Regions from separate parts of the Paenibacillus sp. FSL R5-0923 genome, predicted to be linked through region 2. Evidence: predicted binding sites of a transcription regulator. Region 2 holds the regulator's gene; each other region holds the start of a gene.

The links. Region 2 encodes NrdR, which represses ribonucleotide reductase genes. Its sites were predicted from a motif close to AACACNATATATNGTGTT; they were not measured.
Region 1: MKX35_RS23730 (adenosylcobalamin-dependent ribonucleoside-diphosphate reductase) is a predicted target of NrdR. The motif match lies at 1,874-1,891, and genes of this name have one in related genera.
Region 3: nrdI (class Ib ribonucleoside-diphosphate reductase assembly flavoprotein NrdI) is a predicted target of NrdR. The motif match lies at 1,726-1,743, and genes of this name have one in related genera.

What each region holds. Positions count from the first base shown of each region.
Region 1 covers NZ_JBBPAT010000001.1:5,282,960-5,286,241, forward strand. The annotation lists gene MKX35_RS23730 (adenosylcobalamin-dependent ribonucleoside-diphosphate reductase) at 1-1,690, opposite strand, end outside; gene MKX35_RS23735 (DEAD/DEAH box helicase) at 2,106-3,282, shown strand, end outside.
Region 2 covers NZ_JBBPAT010000003.1:15,429-18,710, reverse strand. The annotation lists gene coaE (dephospho-CoA kinase) at 1-344, shown strand, start outside; gene MKX35_RS31000 (lytic transglycosylase domain-containing protein) at 341-904, shown strand; gene MKX35_RS30995 (alpha/beta-type small acid-soluble spore protein) at 984-1,202, opposite strand; gene nrdR (transcriptional regulator NrdR) at 1,367-1,843, shown strand; tRNA gene MKX35_RS30985 (tRNA-Ala) at 2,003-2,078, shown strand; tRNA gene MKX35_RS30980 (tRNA-Lys) at 2,089-2,161, shown strand; gene MKX35_RS30975 (hypothetical protein) at 2,678-2,899, opposite strand; gene MKX35_RS30970 (hypothetical protein) at 3,083-3,282, opposite strand, start outside.
Region 3 covers NZ_JBBPAT010000002.1:865,917-869,198, forward strand. The annotation lists gene nrdE (class 1b ribonucleoside-diphosphate reductase subunit alpha) at 1-1,308, opposite strand, end outside; gene nrdI (class Ib ribonucleoside-diphosphate reductase assembly flavoprotein NrdI) at 1,295-1,654, opposite strand; gene MKX35_RS29110 (alpha-L-rhamnosidase-related protein) at 2,055-3,282, shown strand, end outside.

The sequences.
Region 1 (3,282 bases), on a different contig from region 2:
CTGGATGAGCTTCAAGCCATTCTTGGGCGATTGGAACGAACTGTTCATCGTAGCCAAGGCGACTTTGACGGAAATATTTAAAGGCGAAATAAGGCTCAATGCCTGTCGAGGTGCCTACCATTGTACCTGTGCTACCTGTAGGTGCTTGTGTTATCACTGTAACGTTACGCATGCCATGTTTACGAATCGCTTCACCAACCTCTGGATACGTTTCGAGCATATTTTTCATAAAGCCGCTCATTAAGTATTTCTCTGTGTCAAAAGCTAGGAAGGATCCCTTCTCACCAGCAATCTCTGCAGAAGCAAGGTACGCTTCACGAGCCATAAAGCCGTAAAGCTTGTCCAGAAACGCCAAAGATTCCGGGCTACCGTAACGGATGTTCAATTTGATCATCAGCTCAGCAAGACCCATCGTTCCGAGACCTACACGGCGTTCGTTTTTCTGATTCGCTTCATTTTCCGGGAAATGATAAGGCGTCTTATCAATGACATTGTCCAAGAAACGTACGGAATAACGCGTCGTAGTCGCGAGATCTTCCCAGTCTACATCATGATTCTTCTCATCGTAGAATTTGGACAGGTTCACAGCAGACAAATTGCAGACTCCCCAGCCTGGCAGTCCTTGCTCCCCACATGGGTTCGTACAAATGATCGGATTAAAATACCAGCTGTTGGACATCTGATTGTAGTATTCCATGAACACAACGCCTGGCTCAGCGGATTTCCAAGCGGATTCAATAATGGTGCGCCACACATCACGCGCTTTAACGGTGCGATAATGAATAACGTTTTTGCCCGCAGCCTTCCACTTGTCTAGATCGCCATCCCACAAATCGTTGTACTCTGGATCTGTAGTATCCGGAAATACGAGATCCCAATCCAGATTTTCTTTTACAGCCTTCATAAAGCTATTGCTCACACATACCGAAAGGTTCGCATTCGTAACTTGACCCATCGTTTGCTTTACGGTAATGAAGTCCTCCACATCTGGATGCCAGTCATTAATCATGAGCATAAGTGCACCACGACGGCTACCGCCTTGTTCAATTAATCCAGTGGTATAGCTAAACAGACCGCCCCAAGATACAGAACCACTGGAAGAACCATTAACACCTCTCACAATTGCCCGGCGTGGACGTAGAGAGGATAGGTTAATCCCTACACCGCCACCACGAGCCATAATTTCTGTCATTTCAGCCAACGTCTGCATAATGCCGCCACGGCTATCTTTTGGAGAAGGAATTACATAACAGTTGAACAGGGTTAGTTCTTCACTAGCGCCTGCACCAGCAGCAATTCGACCACCCGGTACGAGCTTCCAATCATCCAGAATCGAACGGAATTTACCCGCCCATTCTTCTTGAAGCTCAGGCGTCTTCTCCACAGAAGCCATAGCTGTAGACAGACGATCCCACATTTCCTCTGGTGTTTTTTCTATATTAAGCGTCAGCTTTTCAACATCTGATTTCACAAGTTCGCCGCTGCGCGTCTTCACGGTTACGATTCTGCCGTTACGTTCTACGATCTCTCCGACTTCCTTCGTAGGAAACTTCGGATCATCTTTTGTTAGAACGAGTACAACATCGCCCACTTTAGCATTATTGCTGTCGGCATCCTTCCAAGCATAACGATCCAAAAATATTTTTTCACTTAGCCCTTCAAGGCGTTGCTTACGTTCCACTTTACCCAATAGAAAAACCTCCCGCAATGTAGTAAATATTAGTTCCAGTTCAGGTGTGGGCGTACATTTTGTGACCCACAACAAAAACTTCCTTACACTTATCTTCCGTCTTACAGGTGTATGTAGGAAGTTCATCTTGTCAATAACAAATAGCAGCTACGCACTTTAAAAAAATCACATTTTCATGCTTTTGTCACAATATATTGTGTGCGTCAGCTTTTAAACTATACCACATATTGTATCGAAGGTCTTTTTCGAAAATAGAGTTAAGCAGCCGAAATATCGCAAACCTTGCCGCGTTTTCTCGCTTTTACTCTCTTTTTTAAAGGCTATTAAGAAAAATAGAAGGTTATGAATTCTCTTGTTTAAGAGCATACTACTCCTACGAATGATGATATGAAATAGCACCTGAGGAGGCTGTACCATGACGCAATTATTCCGTAATTCTCTACCTCACAAAGGTGGAAAGTCAGCGCCTATACTGCCTGTTCCTCTTTCTTTTGACCGGAATTGGCTGCAGGATCTAGAACTCAAACTAGATAAAGGTGGTCCGTGGGGAGACTACCGTCTGTCCAAGCTTGCTGTGCAAGGTGAACAAACGGGTCTAGTAACCAGCTTCGATGAGCTGCAATGCATGAAGCATTTATCCGGATTATCCCCGCTTCCTCATCAGCTCGATACCGCGCATAAGGTTTTGTTTGAGATGTCGGGCCGCGCGATTCTTGCAGATGAGGTTGGACTAGGAAAGACGATTGAAGCAGGACTTGTACTCAAGGAATATCTTGTCCGCGGTCTAGTCTCTAAAGTGCTTATTCTGGTACCCGCTTCCCTCGTATTGCAGTGGGTCCGCGAGCTGAATGCCAAGTTTGGCATCTCTGCTGTTGCACAGAAAAAAGCATATTCCTGGGGGAATGCGATTGTCGTCGCATCTATGGATACCGCGAAGCGCGATCCTCATAAAGAGATGCTGCTGGAAAATGAATATGACATGTTGATTATTGATGAAGCCCATAAGCTGAAGAACAAGAAATCGACCAATTATCTATTTGTACAGCAATTACGCAAAAAATATTGCCTGCTTCTAACCGCTACTCCCGTTCAGAATGATCTTGGCGAGCTATTTAATTTGATCACTTTACTGAAACCGGGGCAACTAGGAAATCAGGGTGATTTTGCTTCGAATTTCGTCGTTGATAAACGCCAACCTAAGAATGAAGGTCAGCTAAGAGACGAGCTATCGAAGGTGATGATCCGCAATCGGCGTGGCGAAGGTCCAGTTAATTTCACGAAACGAAAAGTCCGTAATATTCCGCTAGTTCTTTCACAGGAAGAGAGAGTATTATATGACGCTGTCACTTCTTTTGTTAAAGATCAGTATCAGGAATCAGGCGGCAATCTTAGCAGCATGCTTTCCTTGGTAACGCTTCAGCGTGAGGTGTGCAGCAGTAGGGATGCCGTCTTCATCACTTTGGTTAATCTGATCAAGAAGCTGCCTGCTGATTCGCCGAAACGCGATCGGATGATGGAGCTATTGCAGACACTTCGTACGGTTAAGACCAATACCAAAGCCGAAACAACACTATCTCTCATTCAAGAAATGA
Region 2 (3,282 bases):
TGACGCATCCCGCAATCCGGCGGGAGATTAAAGAACGTATGAACAGCATGGAGGAAGAAGATCCAAAGAAGTTAACCATTGTGGATATCCCTCTTCTTTTCGAATCAGGACTCGAGAACATGTTCCATGAAATACTGGTGGTCTACGTGCCTCGTGAAGTGCAAATCGCTCGATTAATGGAACGTAACGGACTTTCTATAGAACAAGCAGAAGCACGCTTAAATGCACAGATGGATATTGAAGCGAAGCGTAACAAAGCGGACTATATCATTGACAACAGTGGCGAACTTGCGCACACTGAGCAACAGGTTGCTGTTCTTTGGGACAGGCTGGGCTTATCATGAAATGGTTACGTAAAAAAAGAGTCCTTCTTCTGTTATTCATTGGTTTTACTGCGATATTGTTTCTGAGTACGAACTGGATGTCCTGGTTTTATCCGATCCATTATAAAGATGAGATCCGTAAGCACAGCGTTACGTACGATATTGACCCATTTCTAGTGGCTTCGATTATCCGAGTGGAAACGAACTTCAAAACTGGACGAGAATCCAGAAAAGGTGCTATAGGTTTAATGCAGCTTATGCCGGATACCGCCAAATGGGCCCTTGAAAAGGCCAAGCTTCCTGATGTTTCTATGGAGGAGCTAAAGCATGAACCATCAGCAAATATTGAACTAGGTACCTGGTATCTTTCAACATTATCCCGTCAATTCGAAGGTAAACGTACAGCGGTTATCGCTGCATATAATGCTGGACCGGGTAAAGTTCAAAAATGGCTGGATGAGGGGATCTGGGATGGAACGGATGCTACCATTAAGGATATTCCGTTTGGTGAAACCCGCCATTATGTACAGCGCGTCAACTATTACTATGATCAGTACACGGATATTTACAACGAATTCTAAAACCGTGTTATGTATAAAAAGAAGCATTAAACGATCTTGCGATCGTTTAATACTTCTTCAGTAAGCTTATGTGGACAGGTTATTTGTATTGACCTGCCAATTGTTGTTCTGCCAGGGTTACAAGACGTTTAGTGATGTAACCACCGATCGAACCATTTTCATAAGAAGTTTTATTGCCTTGGTAACCATCTGGGGAAAGCGTGATTCCGAGTTCTTGGGCAACTTCATATTTAAGTTGTTCCAAAGCACCACGGGAATTTGGAGCTACAAGGTTATTGGAGCTGTTGTTTTGGCTCATTGCTGTTCACCTCCTCTGTTGGTAACTGTATTATGTGCCGGACTTGCCATAATCATTACAATAAAAAAACGGTGATTTCTGGAAAAAATGAAATAGCCCTTTAAAAGCCGGATGTTTAACATACCGGGACTAAAAACATTATGTAATAGGAAGTGATGAAGCTTATGAAATGCCCTTACTGCGATCACACAAATACTAAAGTGCTCGACTCGCGACCAGCGAATGAGAATAAGTCCATCCGCCGCAGGCGTGAATGTGAGCGTTGCAGCAAACGGTTTACAACCTTTGAAATGATCGAGGAAACACCGTTAATCGTGATCAAAAAAGACGGCAGCCGCGAGGAGTTCAGCCGTGATAAAATACTGCGTGGTCTTATCCGTGCTTGCGAGAAACGCCCCGTCTCTGTAGAACGTCTTGAGAAGATCGTCTCTGAGGTGGAGAAATCCCTACGTGGGATCGCTGTAGCTGAAGTAGAGAGCCAACAGATCGGTGAATTGGTTATGGAGCAGCTCTATCCAGTAGATGAGGTCGCTTACGTTCGCTTTGCATCCGTATACCGGCAGTTCAAGGATATTAACATGTTTATGAAGGAACTGAAGGGTCTGTTATCTAAGAGTACTGGGGATCTGGACAGATTGTAGGGTTGTGGCTAGTCTAATGACTAAAAAAAGTGTTGACAGCGAAGGCGATTTTTTATATTATATAGGAGTCGCCTACGGCGCTTGGATTTGTCAGAATGACTTAAATACACCGAACTGAATTTTAGAATGTGTGATTACATACATCTGAAAATTACGTTTGGGGCCATAGCTCAGCTGGGAGAGCGCATCGCTGGCAGCGATGAGGTCAGGGGTTCGATCCCCCTTGGCTCCACCAAACTTCATATGGACTCTTAGCTCAGTTGGTAGAGCAGTAGACTCTTAATCTATTTGTCCAGGGTTCGAGCCCCTGAGAGTCCATCCTAAAGAAACGGCAGAAATGCCGTTTCTTTTGTTGTTCAGGAAGCGGAGTGACTTTTTATTTGGTTTTGATCGTGGTATAGTTTGGGTAGATAAATCGTACAATGCAAAGAGAGCCGTGCGGAAACACGGCTCCCAGTGCAATAGCCGCTTTTAAGGGCGGCGGCTTTCACGTATTACGGGTAGAAATAGACCGCATCCTTTGGACTAGGGCGGTCTATTTCTTTTTGAGGTAATTCAGAAGCTCAATGCTAAAAAGGTAGAACAAGTTGAAATGCAGGCTCTCTAGACCTATATTCCTGTTTGGCGCGAGGTATTTAAGAAAGCTTCTACTGCTAAAAAGAAAATGATGCTTAGTACGATCATTGAGTGTGTTAGGGTTTACCGAGATTCAGTAGAACTGACGTTAAAATTGAACATTAGCTCGTTTTTAGCGACTTCAAGTGTAAGTAGTCTAAAAGGTAATGATTATGATTTGAATGCTGGCAAGCAAGTGCATGGCATTCATTATGGAAATCAGTTTTCAGGCATTTTCCAGCCTAATTCATCATCCCACACGGCATCGATATCATCCAGGTGAACATGCCATTCACCACCGTCTACTTTTCTACGTATCTCGGTCAAACATTTCAACCAATGAAATAAATCGTTCAGCAAATCTTCAATCTGATCCGTCATGGACAGCTTGGTAGCGCCAGCGAAGATCTCCGTTGATCTGGACGAATCGAATTTGTACACTGTGAAAGACTCCGCCCGGTCTTTCCCTTCAAAATCCTGATCATAACGTTGGACAATGGCTGTGATTGCTTGTTGTTCGCTTTCTGTTAGGACGTATTCCCTCGTGCATGTGTAATAAATAGAAACACTGATAAGTCATTCCCCCCAAACATAGAAATGGATGCGATATCCAGTTCCTGTTTATTACCCTCCAAAAGTCGAAAGCAAACTAGGCCAAACCTGCATTCTGGCGCCGCATGAAGGACAATTCATTTCCCCGGCCAAATACGGCAATTGGTTCAAAAAAGAGGAATCGCCCAGCTGATCGGCTCGCTCCGCCAGTATTTGATGTTCCGCTTCAACGAATGCCTCAACGGGAGTAACCTCATGTGCTGCCTGAAGGG
Region 3 (3,282 bases), on a different contig from region 2:
CATATCGCTGACTGCAGTCAAGGCGATCATACCTTCATGTACCGATTCACGGATTTTGCCATGCTCCATCACGTTGACAATGTTTAAGGAAGCCAGATTGCAGCTTACATCACGGCGGATGGTATCTTCCTGTCCGTAGTCAGCAATTTCTGAGGTCTCCTGCAGCTGGAAGATTTCCGTGCAGAGGTTGGACATTTTGATCTGTCCAACGTTTTTCAGGGCATGAGCCTCATTGGCGTTGCTCTTGTTCATAATATATGGATAGCCAGATTCCAGCTGGATCATGGCGATTTTGGTCAGCATATCCCGTGCGCTCATGGCCTTTCTCTTTTTGACACGTGGATCGGCTAGCAGCTTATCGTACATTTCATCCAAATCCATGTCATCAAGATGCGTGCCATAAGCCTTGTACACACTGTAAGGGGCAAATACATGGAGCGGTTCATTGTCCTTCGCCAGCTTATAGAAGCGATTCGGAATGATCAGGCCGATGGACAGGGTTTTGAGTCTTGTTTTTTCGTCGGCGTTGATCTTCTTACTGTCGAGAAATTCAAGAACATCCCATCCAAAAATGTTGTAGTAGGCGGCTCCAGAACCTTTTCGTTGACCCATCTGGTCAGCATAGGAGAAGCCGTCTTCCATCAGCTTGAGCACAGGTATAATGCCCTTAGCCGCATCCTCCACACCCTTGATTGTCTCTCCGCGAGAACGGAGCTTGGACAGGTTGACAGCCACGCCACCGCCGATCTTCGATAGCTGCATGCAGGTATTGAGCACATAGTTGATCGAATTAAGCGAGTCGTCCATTTCGATAAGGAAGCAGGAGACAAGCTCACCGCGCCGGCTCTTGCCGGCATTCAAGAAGGTCGGAGTCGCTGGCTGCAGACGCTGCTCCATCATCGAACGGGCAAGCATGCCGGCAGTAGCGGCGTTGCCGCGTCCAAGATGAAGGGAGACTGCCGCCACACGGTCCGGATAATGCTCCAGATATTGCTTGCGGTCATTGCTTTTTACAGCGTAATCCGTATAGAACTTCGAAGCTGCCATATAGGATGGAAAGCTGAAGTTGTAAGAATGGGTAATTTGGTAGACATCTTCAATCTCAGCCAAGCTGTACTGTTCGTAAAAATTTTCGTAGAAATCCTGTTCAATCATATAATCAACCTTGGCTTTTGTATTCGCAAAAACCAGGCTCCGCCGTTCTACATCCCGCATAAATTCGGCTACTGCCTCAAGGTCTTTATCCAATTGAAAGAAACCACTTTCGTCTCTCTTCATCAACATGTTGTTTAGTTCAATATGCCGCAACTCGGCTCACCTCCTGTTTAATTCGTTCCACATCACCAAATGTGCCCGATAGCTCAAATTTACCGATAACTGGTACATTGTACCGATCTGCAATCAAGTCTGCGCTATGCGCGAACAGCTCGCCCCAGTTCTTGTTGCCGCTGGCGGCGATGCCTTTCAAATTGGAATAATTGTTCTTCAAGAAAGTAGACACCTTCTCTGGAATCTGTCCAAAGCCGGTGGTATATGTAATAAGCACATAGGGCTCGTCAATGGTCATATGCTCTTCAATCTGCACAGCTGGCAGCTTAAGCTTACCAATGAAGCGTTTGACGTTTCCGGTTTTTGAATCGTATGCGACTAGCATGGAGTCTCTCCCCCTGTATATATTACTGTAAAGATTGAATAGATAAGCTATAAATACTGGAAAATCATATGAATACTATATTTAGTGTGCGTTGTTTATTTTAATCACTATATGTTGAAAAGTCAACATGAAAAGTGCTTCCTGACTAGTTGGAAACTGGTCTAGTAAACGCTCTATTAAAGTGTTAATATCACGAAAATACGCAGGTTGGAGCGGTTTGCTAAGGCAGCTGTGTTGTTTTTTGTGCTGGATCTTACTGCATCTTTTTTATCATGACAAATTAGCGTCACTCCGTTGAGCAGAACTGTAATAAGAGTAAGATTAGCTGTATTCACTGTATGTTCAGGCAAGCGGAGTTGAGGTTTACTAGAGGGGGAACCAATGAAGGAGGAGATAGGTTATGACTCAAGCGATGCAGCGCCAGCAAGCGGTAACTATCCATAAAAATGAGGTGTTCGCTTTAACCGCAGAGCAGCTTCAACCTCAGCTTATTTACCGGGATTGTAAACCGAAGCAGATAATCCGGGTTGTAAAGAATGAACTAGCGGTGCATGGCTGGCAGGCAGAAACGATTCAAGGTGCAGAGTCTCTTTCTGCCATTGCTTTTGGTAAAGGGGAGGAGGTTATTCTAGATTTCGGAGAGCATCTAGTGGGAAGGCTGGCGATTCGGATTATTCCAATAGGTAGTCCCCCGGATGCTCCGTTACATCTGCAGATCACCCTCGGGGAAATGCCGGTGGAGATGGCTGAATCCTTTTCTGAGTATGACGGATGGCTAAGCAGCTCGTGGTTACAGGAAGAGCGAGTTCATCTGGATATACTGCCTTCATCACTAAATCTGGATCGTCGATACAGCTTTCGGTATGTAAAGCTTAAGGTACTTGATACGTCACCGAAGTATAAAGTATCCTTTGCTGAAATTAGTTGTACAGCGGAAACTTCGGCTGACCGCTCCCTTCAGGCTCCGTTGGGCCACACAGATCCTGAACTGCAAGCCATTGATGAAGTCAGCGTGAAGACGCTGGAAGAATGTATGCAGGAGGTCTTCGAAGATGGACCTAAGCGGGACCGAAGACTGTGGCTTGGTGACCTGCGGCTTCAGGCGCTGGCCAATTACGAAACGTTTTCGGGCAATGATCTGGTTAAGCGATGCCTGTACTTGTTTGCAGCTTATCCGGATGAGCGGGGGCGGATCACGGCTAACTTGTTCATGAAACCCCAGGTCATACCTGACGATACGTATCTCTATGATTATTCACTCTTTTTTGTATCTACACTTCATGATTATTACTTGGCTACAGATGACCGGAACACGCTGGAGGAGCTGTGGCCATCTGCTTATCGGCAGATAGAGCTGGCTTTAGAACGATTGGACGAGCGTGGCATTGTCACCGACGATGAGACCTGGTGGGCTTTTATTGACTGGCATCCGGATCTGAACAAACAGGCCCCGGCGCAGGCTATCTTAATCTATAACTTGAAATGCGCGCTGCATCTGGCCGTTCTTCTAGGAAATGAACGACAGGATCGTTTACGGCAGACGATTGAAGAACTTACGAAGGCCACTTTGGATCACTTATGGGACTCTGAATTAGGCTATTTTGTTAGTGGTGATATTAGGCAGGTTT